DNA from 3 places in the Spiroplasma eriocheiris genome. Region 1 is predicted to be linked to each of the others. Evidence: riboswitches for the same ligand, from Rfam matches in the RefSeq annotation. Region 1 holds a riboswitch; each other region holds the start of a gene.
The links. Region 1 has a riboswitch for cobalamin ahead of SERIO_RS00775 (anaerobic ribonucleoside triphosphate reductase). Riboswitches for the same ligand answer to the same signal wherever they lie in the genome.
Positions count from the first base shown of each region.

Region 2: another riboswitch for cobalamin. It lies ahead of SERIO_RS01995 (hypothetical protein); the one in region 1 lies ahead of SERIO_RS00775 (anaerobic ribonucleoside triphosphate reductase).
Region 3: another riboswitch for cobalamin. It lies ahead of nrdF (class 1b ribonucleoside-diphosphate reductase subunit beta); the one in region 1 lies ahead of SERIO_RS00775 (anaerobic ribonucleoside triphosphate reductase).

Region 1 is NZ_CP011856.1:164,695-169,834, reverse strand. It holds gene SERIO_RS00785 (hypothetical protein) at 1-498, opposite strand, end outside; gene nrdG (anaerobic ribonucleoside-triphosphate reductase activating protein) at 597-1,082, opposite strand; gene SERIO_RS00775 (anaerobic ribonucleoside triphosphate reductase) at 1,090-3,312, opposite strand; cobalamin riboswitch at 3,487-3,657, opposite strand; gene ilvA (threonine ammonia-lyase) at 3,742-4,713, opposite strand; gene SERIO_RS00765 (lipoprotein) at 4,834-5,140, opposite strand, start outside.
Region 2 is NZ_CP011856.1:422,508-427,647, forward strand. It holds gene SERIO_RS01985 (hypothetical protein) at 1-653, shown strand, start outside; gene SERIO_RS01990 (hypothetical protein) at 711-1,979, shown strand; cobalamin riboswitch at 2,051-2,220, shown strand; gene SERIO_RS01995 (hypothetical protein) at 2,388-2,885, shown strand; gene SERIO_RS02000 (hypothetical protein) at 2,890-3,621, shown strand; gene SERIO_RS02005 (lipoprotein) at 3,634-4,671, shown strand; gene SERIO_RS02010 (hypothetical protein) at 4,730-5,140, shown strand, end outside.
Region 3 is NZ_CP011856.1:855,253-860,392, forward strand. It holds gene nrdE (class 1b ribonucleoside-diphosphate reductase subunit alpha) at 1-1,321, opposite strand, end outside; gene nrdI (class Ib ribonucleoside-diphosphate reductase assembly flavoprotein NrdI) at 1,327-1,782, opposite strand; gene nrdF (class 1b ribonucleoside-diphosphate reductase subunit beta) at 1,798-2,820, opposite strand; cobalamin riboswitch at 3,168-3,331, opposite strand; gene SERIO_RS03895 (hypothetical protein) at 3,417-4,043, opposite strand; gene SERIO_RS03900 (hypothetical protein) at 4,274-4,597, opposite strand; gene SERIO_RS03905 (hypothetical protein) at 4,876-5,064, opposite strand; gene SERIO_RS03910 (SLC5/6 family protein) at 5,065-5,140, opposite strand, start outside.

The sequences.
Region 1 (5,140 bases):
ATATAAAGAAAACCAAGCAAAATAATATGCTTTCTTATATAAATTGTTTGTAACCGAATAGCCTGATATAAGTGGTGAGCGTTTTGCACTCATATTATAAATTCCAATATTTAAATTTCTATATAAAACATTTTCTCTACCTTTAAACTTATGATCATCAATAACAATTTCATTTTTGACAAGGGAAAAATTGACTGTTGGTGCTAAATCAAGAAACTGTTTTTTTGTTAATCCATAGCTATCCAAGTCTAAAATAGTTATCGCTGAACTAGCATCAAAATAGGTTTTTTGTTTACTATTCAATTCCGTTTGATTTAAAGTTTTAGTGTAGGCTACACCTGATAAATCTATTTTTAAATTATTTTTATTTTGTAGATTATTAGTTTCATTATTCAGGATGTTTGAAACTTGACCAATAACTGTCTGTTCAAGAGTGAAAGAAAGTGGGGTTGAAATTAAAAAAATGCTAGCTGCAATAATTGTTAGTAGTTTATTCATTAAGAATCCTCCTTTTTTATTAATTTCTCATAAATAATTTAACTAATAAAAAAAAGAATTCCTTTAAAAATAAAAAAACTTGATTTAATAATTTCTAACTAATTATCAATAAAATCAAGTTTACCATTTTTTAAATAAATTGTTCGTTGATTACTGCTACCTTTAAAAGGAAGTGAGACATCTCTTAATTCCAAAACGAAACGCCCATCAATTAAGACATCAATATATTTTAAACACGCATTTAACTCTGGTTTGTTTATAATTTGTTCATATGTATAACCTGTATAACATCAAATATTTTTGTTAGTATATTTTTTCAAATATTCTAACAGTTGTTTTAAAAATAATGGATCATAGAATGGATCACCACCTGATAACGTCACACCATCCAATAACGGATTCGCATTAATTTGGTCAATAATTTCAGCAAGATATTTATCATCTAGAAGTTTGCCATTATTAGGATTTCAACTTCTAACATTATGACAACCAAAACAGGCATGCCGACAACCCGCTAAATAAATACTATAACGTAACCCAAGACCGTCACTAGTTGTTTCCGGGTAAATTTTTAAAACTTTAATGTTAAAGTTATTTATCTTCGTTAATTCCATGTTTTACCCGGTCATGTTCTTCTGATCTTTTTGCTGAATTTCAACTATTTAAATCGCCAGTTAAATAACCAGTAATCCGACGAATCCGACGAATATTATTGCTTTGACATTTATCACATGCGTGAGGAATAATCCCTGAAAATTGACATTCTAAGCAAACATCAACTGGGTGATTAATTGATCCATAACCAATATTATTATCAAACATACATTTAACTATTTTTAAAATAACAGGAATGTTATATTTCATCGCGCCATCCAATTCAACATAACTAATATGTCCACCTAATGTGATTGCATGGAATGGTGCTTCTTTTTTTATTTTTTCAAAAATACTAATATCTTGTTTAACATCAACATGGAATGAATTAACATAATAATTACTGTCATTAACACCCGGGATAACTCCATATTTTTTAACATCCATTCTAGTAAAACGCCCCGATAATCCTTCGGCTGGAGTGGCAATAACTGAATAGTTCAAATTATATTTTTGTTTATATTGATTAGCAATCTCATTCATTGTTAATACTGCTTGGTATAATAAATCATATGCTGCATCTGATTCACCGTGGCCTTTTCCAAAGATCATTTTCATGGCATTATGCCCTCCAATAAAGCCAATTGTTAAACTACCCTGGTTAATCATATTTCCGACATATTCATCTTTTGAAATGTCCTTATGATGTTTTCATACATTATTTTTTACCATAAAAGGAAATTGTTTTAATAATGCTGTTTTTTGATAATCAAAACGTTCTTTTAACTGTTTAGCAATTAAAATACTCATTGTTCTTACTTTTTCTAAAAATAAGGCACTTACTTTTTTTAAAAAATCATCATATGATAAATTTTCTTCTTTAACTTCTTTTACCGCTTCAATGGCTAAACGCGGTAAGTTCATAGTTGTAAAAGAAATATTACCACGGCCAACTGGTGTTTTATATCCATTAACATTTTCAAAAGTTCTTGTCCGACAACCCATCGTCGCAACTTCATTTAAATAATTATTTGGATCAGCAGGATTTCAATTTTCATGCTTATTAAATGGTGTATCTAAAAAAACAAAATTAGGAAATAACCGAGTTGAATTTGTTTGGCAAGCAAGAATCAATAAATCAAAGTTTTTAGTTTTATAATTTAGTAACCCCTTTTCAGCTTGTTTTCAATTATTAATTGCTAAATTAAAATCTTCTTCCGAGTAAGAAATTCCTGCTTTAACTTTAAAGATCTGAATAGGAAAAATTGGGGTTTCGTTTTTTCCAAGTCCTTTTTGAGTTGCTAATAATATTTGGCGCATCACCATTCTTCCTTCGGGAGAAGTATCAGTTCCATAATTTATTGATGAAAAAACAACTTGGTTTCCTCCTCGCGAATGCATTGTATTTAAATTATGAATAAACCCTTCCATCGCTTGGAAAGTTTCTTTTTCTGTTGTAAGATATGCCTCCTCAAAAGCAATTTTAACTTGGTTTATATTTAAATTTAATAATTTACTAATTTCAAGTTGTGCTTCTTTATTAAGTTGCAAATCAATAGTGTTAATTTTTGTTTGAATTAGTGCTTGTCAATTTGTTTGGCTTTTTAAATTATTTAATTTTAAAATAAATTCTAATTGTTTGACTAAATTTTTGCGAAATGATTTCAAAACACCCGGCGCTAAAAAATAATCAAAAGCTGGAATTGCTTGACCACCATGTTGTTCATTTTGGTGTGATTGAAAAACGATTGCTGCTAGTGTGGCATAAGACTGAATAGTTTGTGGTTCGCGAACCATTCCATTCTTTGTTCAAAAACCATTAGCAAAAATATCTTTTAAATCATACTGCACACATGTCGTTGTTTTTGATGGATAATAGTCTAAATCATGAATATGAATATCCCCATTTTGATGAGCATCACGATATTCCTTACTTAATAAAAAGCGTAAAGCATATTCTTTGGCAGTTGTTGCAGCCATATTCATCATTTGACCAGCTGGTGTATCTGCTGACATATTAGCATTTTCATAAGTTGAATCATTTTTTTCAACATTAACAATTTTCATTATTTCTTCTTTTAAGGCATCAATATCATATGATTTTAAAGGATTTTCTTTAGTAAAAATAGCAAACGAATTACTAATAATACTACTTATTGTTGAATTAGTTCCCCCGTCAGTTTCTTTGTTGTATAAAAACTTTTTGTCATTTAATTTCATTCCCGCTTTTCCCCGTTTCTGTTTTAATTATTATTTAAGTACTTTAAATAAACAAAAATAATATTTAGTTATCTTTGTTGTCTTTGTTAATAAAATTCAATAATTTATTATTTTTCATTTTTGTAAAAATACAAAAATTAAATAAATTACAGGATTACTTTATTCCAGAAGTAATCAAAGTTCAAAAACATGGTAGGTCTACTGGCTTTACTTCAGCCTACTTACTGCCCTTCCCAAGAAATTTTCTCAGTGGTTATTACAGTGTTCGTCAGTTTTACAGTTGCTGGTACAGCTTGTGCTTCTAACACAATTCCCTAATTAAAAACCATATTTATTTTATTTAATTTTTGAAAGATCGACATCTTTCATACTTAAACTATATCATAAATAAACCAAAATTTTTCATTTTTAAATTAAAAAAATAAACTCCTAACCGTCGTTTATATTTTCATTTAAAATTTCATTTAATTTAGATAAATCAATATTTCCTCCAGAAATAATGATTGTTACATTAGTATTTTGAATTAATTTAATTTTTTCAGATAATACTCCTGCATAAGCTGCAGCGCCAGCACCTTCTGCTAAAATTTTGTCTTTTGCTAATAAGAACAAAATTGCCTCCTTAACCTCTTTCTCTGAAACAGTAACAATTTCATCAACATACTGTTTACATATCTCAAAAGTAATTAAACCAATTTTTTGAACATTAATACCATCAGCAATTGTTTTACTAGGTTCAACTTCAATTGATTTACCAAATTCAAAGGCTTTTGTTAAAGATGGCACATTTTCAACTTCAACACCAATAATTTTAACTTCTGGATTTAATGTTTTTGCGGCAATAGCAATACCTGAAATTAAACCGCCACCACCAACGGGAACAATTATTGTATCTAAACCTTTAACTTGTTCAATTAATTCTAATCCAATAGTACCTTGCCCACTAATTACCTCTTCATCATCAAAAGCATGTACAAATGTTAATTGCTGTAATTTTTGAACTTCTAATGCAGTTTTTAACGCCCCATCAAAATTAGAACCAGATAAAATAATATCTGCACCATATAATTTAGTTGCCTCAATTTTTGATTTTGGTGCATTTTCTGGCATTACTATAGTACATCTAGTATTTGTTAATAAACATGCCAATGCAACACCTTGAGCATGATTGCCAGCAGATGCAGCAATAATTCCTTTAGCACGTTCGGCTTCATTCAAAGAAAGAATCTTATTTAAACTTCCTCTAATTTTGAAACTTCCTGTTCGTTGTAAATTTTCTAATTTTAAATATATTTCCGCATTAAGCATTTTTGATAGTGTCAAATCATGAATTATATTATCAGAATTAATATAATCACTAATTCTATCTCGTGCTTCCTTAATTTTATCAATAGTAATCATCAGGGAAAACCTCTCTTGTATATGTGTCTTTGTTTTCATATATATTCTATTCCTTTAAATTTAAAAAACAATGAAATCCTAAAAATAATATATAATTTAAAAAACTAAGAAATTATATTCTTAGTTTTTTTCAAATTCTAAACTACCTGAATTAGTAAAGTTTATTGTTTTATCGCCACTAGTTAGGTCAACATTAACATTTCAATTGGCTGTAAACTTTGTATCATCACCAGTTTTAACAAATGTGCTTGTTCCTTTCTCTCCAATAGTAATTTGGGATAAATCATAATTACCCATTGGGTCCAAACTTTCGGAATTAAACCCTAAACTAGTAATAAAATTACCCAAGTATACTATACCTGTAGCAGATAAGATGCTCATTGGTATGTCAACACCATTAATTTTGGCCGAATTCATATCCATTATA
Region 2 (5,140 bases), 260 kb from region 1:
AGTATGATATTAAAATAGTCTTATATTTACGGTGTGCTAATCGTCATTTTGGGCTATTTGTAAAAAGTAGTTTGTTTGATATAAAAGGTGATTATAAGGATATTGTTCGTAAAAATGTTATTCCTTATAATAATAAAGTCTTTTTGAATGAAACCCCTAATAATATAGTAAAGAAAGATAAAGCTTTTGATCCACCAACTTTGGTTTCACAAGATCTGCCAAATCTAAATTATCCAATTTCAAATAGTGAAGATATTAATTATTTAAAAAATGTTGATAGTAAAATTAATCAATTGGGCATGATGCATTTGCATAGTTTAAAGCATATGTCAAAGATGCGCCGTAATTTTTTGATTTCTTTTTTAATTTTTATTTTGTTGGTGGCTGCTGGTTTGGCTACGGGATTAGGATTTTATTTTTCTGCTTCTAAAAAAGTGACAAGTAATAATTTTAATGGCGGGGTTAATCTTATTGCTTTAGCTGAAGATTTTGATGATAATGTTTTAGGCCATATTGCCGATAATCAAGATTCAACAATTTTAGCAGAAGTGAAAAAGCATAATCCTAGAGTAGTTGTTGAAGATATTTTTTTAAGAAATACTACACGAACATCAGCAGTTATTGCGGCAAAATCAGCTAGTGGTCATTATTAATATAATTCACAAGTTACTGTTACTTTTTTACCGCAAGTAGTAACTTTAAAAACAGATTTGAGTAGCCAAATTATTGTAGGTGAAGTTAATGATCCATCAATTGAAAAAGATGTTTTAAATAATCTTGGCAAGGAAAATCCTAATTTAAAAATTAATCAAATATTAGTTAAGGACTATAATAAATCAGAAGCTAAAATTGTTGTTAAACCAGATAGTACTGTTTATATTCCTGGTGATTCTTTGATGGTTTATTTTAATACTGGTGGGAAAAAATTATTATCGCAAGATTTAATTGAGCCAAATATTGGTAATATTGTAAATAATAAATCTGAAACTATTAGTAAAGCATTGGTTGCTAAAAATAAAGACCTAAAAATCGAAGAAATTGAGTTGTTGTCAATTACATCTTCAACTGCAAAAGTGACTGCAAAAAAAGACAGTAAAATATATGTTTCTGATAATGTAGAACCAATTGAAATTTATTTTCAAGTATATAATCCTAATATTGGAAAAATAAAAAAACAAACTGCTCATTTTGATATGACTAATTTAGGGGGAGTTTGGACTGATTATACCAAATTAGCTGAATTGAAAGATTCAACGATATTATTAAATTTAGGAAAAAAAATTGTTGAGTTAAATCGAGATGGTTCTTTTAAAAAAGATTTCATTGATGTTCCAGAATCTAACATTACATTTTATAAAATTGTGCAGTTGTTAGATGGTAAAATTTATGTTTTTGCTGGTAATTTTAATAATTTGCTAATTTATTCTTTAGAATTGAGTGGATCAATACCTAAGTTAATTTTGCTTAAAAAATTTAGTGGCCCTGATAAGATTCTTTACTTTTTCCCACTTTCTAATGGGCAGTTTTTAGCTGCTAGTGGTAAATATATTTATATTTTTGATTTTGATTGAACACTTAAAAAAACATATGATTTCTATGAAACCTCTAATGACGGTGGGAAAGTTATTGGATTTTTATTAATTAATAAAAATCCAAATTTTGGGGATTTGATAAAAATTGCTACAGAGAGTAATATTTATTCTTGAGAAATTGGATCAGATAATTTTAAACTTTTATCACAAACCGCTACTCTTGTTCAGACTATTGCGCAATTGGATGATGGCACTATTTTGGCTTTCAATTATGGGAGTCATCAAATTTTACAATTGAATGATGATGGTACAATTAGAATTGTGGTTGCTAACATGTTAGAGAGTTATGCTGCTGGTTTTTTTGAGACTTCTGATCATAAATTATTTTTTTCAGTAGTTAGTGCTGATATAAATCATCTTTATTTATATGAATTAAATAATAAATAGTTTATTTAGATGTAAAAAATAAAATAATGTTTGCAATTTTGACAACTTCTTCATATTATTAAGATAACAACTTAAAAAAGCAAATTTTGGATATTACGGGAATTAGGTGCAAGTCCTAGGCTGTCCCAGCAACTGTAATGCTGATGAACACTATAAAAATCCATTGAGATAAAGATCTTGAGAAGGAATAGTAAGTAAAATGAAGCTAAGCCAGTAGACCGATCTAAAAATTTACAAACCAATTATCAATACGATAATTATTATCCCTGGGGTTTGGATAATTAATTGTTTACTAGTAGTTAAAATGAAGGTTGATTTTCTAACCAAAACCTACTAATTAATAATTATTCAAAACGCTCCAAAAGCGTTTTTTTAGTTGTTAAGAACTCATAATTAAAGGAGAACAATATGAATAAAACTAATAAAAAAAATTGAGTAATGTGGTTAATAATTGCCCTTGCGAGTATTATTTTTAGTGCTTCGGTAATCTTAAACATTACATATTTGCCAAAGTATTTTGCATTAAAAAATCGGGTTGATAATACTTTAAAAATAAAAATTAATGCCTACGATGCGACAAAACCGGTCCATGAAATGTTGTTTAGTTCCAACTATGAATCAACAATGTTAACATTAGGAGATTTAATGCAAAATTATCCTGATAGCTTTGCGGTTATTGCCAGTGGTTCTTTAGGACATTGGCTAGAAGGAGTTAATACTAACAAAGGATGAATTAAAAAAACAGCTCATGATTCTGAATATTGAGCAATTACCAGTCCCACAAATTCAAAATGTAAGGGTAATACTGATCCTAAAAGTAATATTTCTGATATTTGTGGGGTAGGGATTGATGATTTATTCTTGAAAAATAATGATGTTTTTAATTTAATGTTAGTTACACAATAAAATTATGAAAAATTTTTGAGGTAAACTAAAAACAAAATTTTTGTTTCATAAGCGTCCTTATACTATTAAAACTTTAATTCAAATTTGCTTAATTCCAATTTATGCGGCGTTAGTTTTTGCGTTAAAAGAAGCAATGGCTTTTTTACCAAACATTGAACCAGTGACATTATTAATTTTATTTGCTGGAGTTTATTTTCCTTTTTATATGAGTTTTAGTATTAGTCTAATTTTTTGCTTTCTTGATGGTTTATACTGGGGTTTTAATTTAAGTTGGTTTTTACCATACTTAATTATTTGGCCACTTTTAGCGGTTATTGGGCGAGTTTGTCGTCCGGTAATTCTCAAATGATGGTGAACATTTATTATTATTGCTGGTCTTTTTGGGTTATTATTTGGTTTTGTTTTTGCTGTTATTAACTGACTAGTAGTGGTCATCATTGGTAACCAAATTAACGGGGGGCAAAGTTTTGCCTTAATTGCCTGATGATTAAACGGATTATCTTATGATGGTATTCACTGTGCGGGAAATATTATGATGGCCGGGGTTTTATTTTATCCTTTAACCAGACTATGAGTTAACCATCTCCAATATTATTTATTTTATGAAGATGATAAACGCATTATTTCCTATAATATTTTTTCCAAAAAAACCCAAGCAAAATTAGAGACGACTTCATCATTTGAAATGAAACCATTAGAACCATTAAGCGAAAACGAAAAAATACAAGAGAGGTAGTTACATTTAAGAATGAAAAAATTATTAACAATATTTACGAGTCTAACTTTATTAACCACTATTACAACACCATTGGTGGGGTGTTTAAATAATCAAACAAACAATCAACAATATCAAGAACCTGCCTGAGTAAAAACTTTTGCGAAAGTGGTTAGTCAAAACAAAGAAGCAGTCAGAGTAGCATATGAAAATTATTATGTTGATACCAATACCAAATCAATTTGGGATCAGCATGATTATTTAGATATTGCAAAAAATAATAATCTTTTTATTTATTTACAAGCAGCTAATAATTTAACAGAAGCTACGCAGTATTTACAATTAATTGATACTTCTGATATGGGGATGACAACAAAAGGAAAAGAACCAATAATTTTTGATAGTAATTTTGAAAGTAACCAGTTTATTACCCAAGATACTTCGGTAGGTGGAGCTGCATTAATGGCCTACCAAAAATTTGATGATATTTTAAATAGTAGTAAGGCAAAAACAACTTGAGGTGATAAGAACCGTGAAAGTTTTATTAAATTTGGTTCAATGTCAAAATACCAAGGTGACGACCGAGCAACTTGATGAAATTCAAACCACTGAGAAAAATTACTATCAACTGAAAAAAATATCCCAGATTTAAAAAATAACCCAAATGTTTATTCAGAATTAGATTTATATAACCAGTGAGCAGCGGGTAATCCGGGCATGAATGTGCCGCTAAGTGTAGTAGCAAAGGGATTGTTTAAATTACATGCAACAACTCAAAAGCATGTCTATCGTTTGGAAGTTAATTCAAATGAATATTGGATTAATAATAATGGGGAAGTAGTTACTTATTCATTACCTCACTGGGGATTTATGTTTCGAATTTATGATACTCCTAATCAACAAGCATGAACGAAAGATCATTTAGCTTTTTCGTCACCTCAATTGCCAATTATTAATAAAGAAATGTTTAAATATCAAGACATTAAAGATTATTTATTACAATCAGATTATTTATCATTTAATGACCAAGAAACCACAAAATTTAAAGATAATAAAATTATGGCTAGTTAACGTCATATCATAACATTCGGAAAAATATCCGCACGAATGTTTGCAAAGGAGAATTAAGATGAAAAATTTACTAACAATAATGTCAAGTTTAACATTAATTACAACCCCAATAATTTCGCAAGTCGGAAATATCCAAAATGCAACACCGCAGGAGCTATTAACACCGGGGGTTGATAATAATTATCAGATTGATGCTAATTGGGATTTTAGTTCCGCTATCCCTAGCAATAATGAAACCATTACTATTAATGCTTATGTTGACTGATCACAATGAGATCCAGCAAAACCCCAACAAACATTAGCAACAATTACAACTAAAATTGATAAAACCTTATTACAAGATGATAATACTTTAGGTAATCTAATGAATTATTTAAATAATTATTATCCAACAATTACTGCTGGTATCAAAGCACCTTTTAAAATTAATCCGGAGGTAACCCAATATGGGCGAGTTTTAGAAGGAATT
Region 3 (5,140 bases), 680 kb from region 1:
TTGCTTGATAAATTGCTTCAGAAAACTCACTTCCACTTTCCATCATTTTGGCAATATTAACACTCCCCAAATTACAACAAATGTCTTCCCCAATTTTCTTAAAACTAAGATCTTCATTGTATTCACTGGGCGTACTTAACTGGACAATTTCACTACATAAGTTACTCATCACAATTCGACCGGGATGGGCATTACGATTATTAACGGTGTCATCAAATAGTAAATAGGGATAACCACTTTCAAAATGTAATTCCGCAATTGTTTGGAATAATTTTCGCGCATCAATAAAGGTTTTTTTAATCTCCGGATTATTTAACATATTATAGTATTCTTTACTAATAGCAATATCACTCATTGGTTTTCCATAAACTTTTTGAATGTCATACGGACTAAACAACGCCATTTTTTCATTATTTTTTGCTAATTCAAATGTAATATCAGGAATCACCACCCCTAATGATAAGGATTTAATTCGAATTTTTTCATCAGCATTTTCTCGTTTGGTATCTAAAAAGAGCATAATATCGGGATGATGAACATTTAAATACACTGCCCCAGCCCCTTGCCGTTGGCCTAATTGATTAGCATATGAAAATGAATCTTCTAAAATTTTTATCACGGGAATAACCCCCGTGGCTTGATTTGCAATGTTTTTAATGGGCGCCCCAAATTCACGAAGATTAGTTAAACATAAGGCCACTCCCCCACCGCGTTTTGATAACTGTAAAGAAGTTGAAATCGCACGACAAATAGATTCCATATTATCTTCAACTCTTAATAAATAACACGAAATGTATTCTCCCCGTTGTTTTTTCCCCGCGTTTAAAAAAGTTGGTGTTGCAGGTTGAAAGCGCCCTAACATCATTTCTTTTAAAATTGCTTGGGCAGCTTTAAAATCACCATCGCCAAAAAATAACGCATTCATTACTACCCGCTCTTCATAAGTTTCTAAATATTGTTGATTATCAAATGTTTTTAAAGCATAGGAGTTAAAAAATTTTAACGCTCCCATAAAACTAGGAAAGTGATGATGATAGTTTTTAGCAAGCGTTGTTAATTTTTCAATTTCTTCTATTTGATATTTATTAATAATTGTTTCATCATAGTATTGTTCTTTTACTAAGTAGGCGATGCGTTCTTTAACATCGCTAAACTTTTTAAGATTTGGTAACACATGGTGGTTTAAATAACTTTCAGCAGCTAACACGTCTAATTGAAAATTATCTTTTCCCCGTTCAAATAGTTTTGATTTTGCATTTAAAGCAATGTATTCTTCATTATCTCCATTATTTGCTAACAGAGAAACTTTATTTGTCTTCATAAATTCTATTCCTTTCAAAAATCACTTAATATTTTTTTGATAGTTTTAACATCTTGGGGAGTTCCTAGTAATTCAAATTGGTATAATAGCGGAACCTGTAATTTTTTGGAAAGAATTGGTCCAGCCACCGCAAAGGTGTCGCCAAAATTAGTATTTCCTGAGGCAATGACCCCACGGCAAAACTGACGATTTTGGTGGTTATTTAAAAATTTAATTACTTGTTTAGGAACTGCTCCTTTATAATCATTGCCTCCACCCCCATATGTGGGACAAATCAAAACATAATCTTTCTCAACTAAGATTTCTTCTGATAAATCATAAGGAATTCGTGTATTTTTAATATTTAGTTTTTGGATAAAGCGGTAAGTATTATTTGATGGTGAGGAAAAATAAACAACATACATTTCACCTGTTGGTTTGGTAACTGATTGATCGGAAACTCTAATAAAATCCTTATGCATAATTATTCCTTGAGTCTAAAATTCTCAATCTTCATCTTCAGTTTCTTCAGTAATCCCCATTACATAAGAAGAACCATTCCCAGAAAAGAAATCATGGTTTTCATCGGCACGGGCTGATAACTGGGTAAAAATCTCGGGGGCAATTCTTGTTTCTTCCTCACTAAAAGGTGATTCATAACCTAAATTTTGTAAAAATTTCCCAGCATTATATAAACTAAAGCGAATCGCATCTTCAGCTAATCCAAATCCTTCATAAAGTTCATGCAAATATTTTTTTTCTAAAATAATTAACTCATTTAGTAAATCAAAAACAAATTGTTTCATTTCTTCCTGTTGCGCGGGTGGTAATTTAGCAACTTTTTGTTGGTATTTATAACCACTATAATAATTATGAATAACTTTGTCTCTTAAAATTAACCGGATAATATCGGAAGTATTTGGGAGCTTACCACGCGCTGATAAATAAAATGGTAAATAAAATCCACCATATAGTAAAAATCCTGGCATTAAAGCAGCGGCGACTTTTGATTTTAGCGGATCATCACCAACATAATATGGAATTAATGCTTGGGCTCGTTCTTGTAAACTTTTTGTATTAATAACTCATTCATGAGCTTCTTCAATTTGCTCACTTGAACATAAAGTTGAAAAAATGGTTCCGTATGATCGCGCATGAACAGCAACCATAAAGGCAAAGTTTGTATAAATAACTTGTTCATGATCGGTCAATGAGTTAGGAATTTGGGCAACATCGCCAACCGTTGCTTGGATTGTATCCAATAATGTTAAACCAGTAAATGTGCGGGTAATTAGTTGTTGCCATTCCGGATTTAAAGTACGTCATGATGTTAAATCATTAGAAACTGGGATTTTTTCTGGTAACCAAAAATTTTGGGTAATTCTGGTTCATACTTCTAAATCTTTATCATCATTAATGACATTTCAGTTAACTGACCGCATTTTCCCCTGAAAATTATTTTGCGCATATTCAAGGGGCGAAAGTGAATTTTGATAATATTTATTTTTTTGTGCTGCCATAATTGCTCCTTTCAAAGATATATTAAAAATATCTATCTAAAATAATTTAGTAATTGCTTAATTAGCGATACTAAAATAAACCCAAAAGTAATCTGGATTTTTATAGTGTTCATCAATATTAATTCCCGTTCAATGCTAATGGGAGTTGTTAATAAATTATGAAGAGTTAACAAAAAACTTGTAATAATCCCTAAAACAACTTTTCCTTGACAACTAAAAAGCATTCACTTCATTAGGGAAAGGAGTACAAATATTTTTAAATTATTTAAAAGTAATCAAAAAAAGCATTCGCAACATTATTAAAGATTACAAAATAATTTTGTTATTTCATTCCCAGGAATAACATAAATTTAGTGAGATAACAGACTGGTTTCCTGGCTTAGCATCATTTTACTAGTTACCCTTCTCAAAGTTTCCTTTAATGGCTATGTAACGTTCATCCGCATCACAGTTGCTGGGACAGCAAGAGAATCTAACTCTTTTCCCAAACATCTATTATTCCAAAGCTATTTAGTTGTAAACATATCTTACTATATTATTTTTAATTTGTAAAATAATAAAAAAAAGAATAATAATTATTCTTTTTTTATCCTTAGTTATAAAGATTTTTCGTTTTCATCAACATTTGATGAAGAAAACTCATATGAGTCAAGGCGAGATATCTTCCCTATTTTAAGTCTTTTTTCTACATTAATTTTTTTCCGTAATAATAATTGCTTTCTTTTTTTAAAGTTTTTTGATTGTGTTACTACTAATTCACCCTCATTAATCTCTTGTTTTCATTTTTCTTGAATTTTGTGAATGGTATTCAAATAATTATCTATTAATTTCTGGTTAAAAACTTGTCCATAATTATTAGCAGTTATAAATCTTAATAATCGGCTTTGAGCATTTAAAACATTTCACAAAAAAATTTCAAATTCCCCAGTATCGCTAAAAATAACATCGGTCATTTTGTGTTCTTTCTTTTGTAACTTTCTATTACTTAAAATTTGTTGTTTAAAATTTTTGAAAAAAGTAGGCCATTTTTCTTTTTTGATATAGCCTCATTCTTGATAACCCATAATTTGAAATTGCTCACTAAAATCGACCATTTCTTTAGTACGAATTTTAAAAGAATTTAAAAATTTAAAATAATGTTGTGCAATATCAATAATAAGAATACGATCATGGAATTTTAAAAGCTCAATTAATTGATTAGTTTCGGTTTTAATTTTATGCAAATAAAATTTTGCATAAAATTCAAGTAACTGAGAATTAGATTTAATTTCATTAAAATTAATTATTGTATCATCTTCAACAATAACATATTTTTCTAAAATTTTTTCAAAAGTTAATTCATTAAGTACGCTAAGAACTTCAAAATATTTTGGTTCTGACTTGCTATTAGTTGCTGAAGAATCATCTTGAGAAGCATTGGTCTCCGAATCTTCAGACCCAATTGCTCGAATTTCTAATTTAACTTTACGCGGATGAATTGTGACGGTAGGAATAATTGCCCCTCGTATTTACTAAACTTAAAAATAAAATTTGTCAATTCAGAAAATAATAATTGTCCTAAGTTTATTTGCAATTGTTGGTATATTGTTAACATTTTTTGTATTTTAGCAGACACTTTTTCTCATGCTCAGTAAGTTCCAAAAGGTTGGCGTTTATGTTTACTTATATCAAGTAATTCATTAAGACCAACTATTTCTGATAAATTTAAAGCAGTAATATCTTCTTCAAAAATACGATTAATTTCATTAATCAAAAGATTAGTTGAAATTGGATTCATAAGTGATCACTCTTTCTAAATAATGTTTAATTTTAATATTTTAAAATAACAATCCTAAAAATAAGATTGTTAAGATTATTAAAATTAGATATAAAAAAATACCAAAAATCTTGTTCACAAGAAATTTGGTATTATATATACTCTAAAATATGAAATTATTAATTTTTATATCTAATCCTTTATTATTATAACACTTTCTTTTAATTCTAGTGTGCTAATTTATAAATCTTATCAATAACTGTCATCGTAAAAATAAGTTTTTTAATTTTTAATAAAAGTTATTTTATGGTTTCTTGTTCTAATTCACTTTCTAAATCAACTTCTAATAAATTATGCTCAGCTAGTTCTTGATCAAGTTCAATTGTGTGTTCAGTTCGTTTTAAATCTTTGTAAATAAAAAAACCAAACAAAATTCCTAAACAAATTAAAATTACTAATAATACTGTTAAAGCTACAATTGTTAACATCTACTCCACCTCGTCTTCTAATTTAGATTGTGCTACTTTGGAAATTTCATTTTGAATAATTGTCTTCTTAATTTTA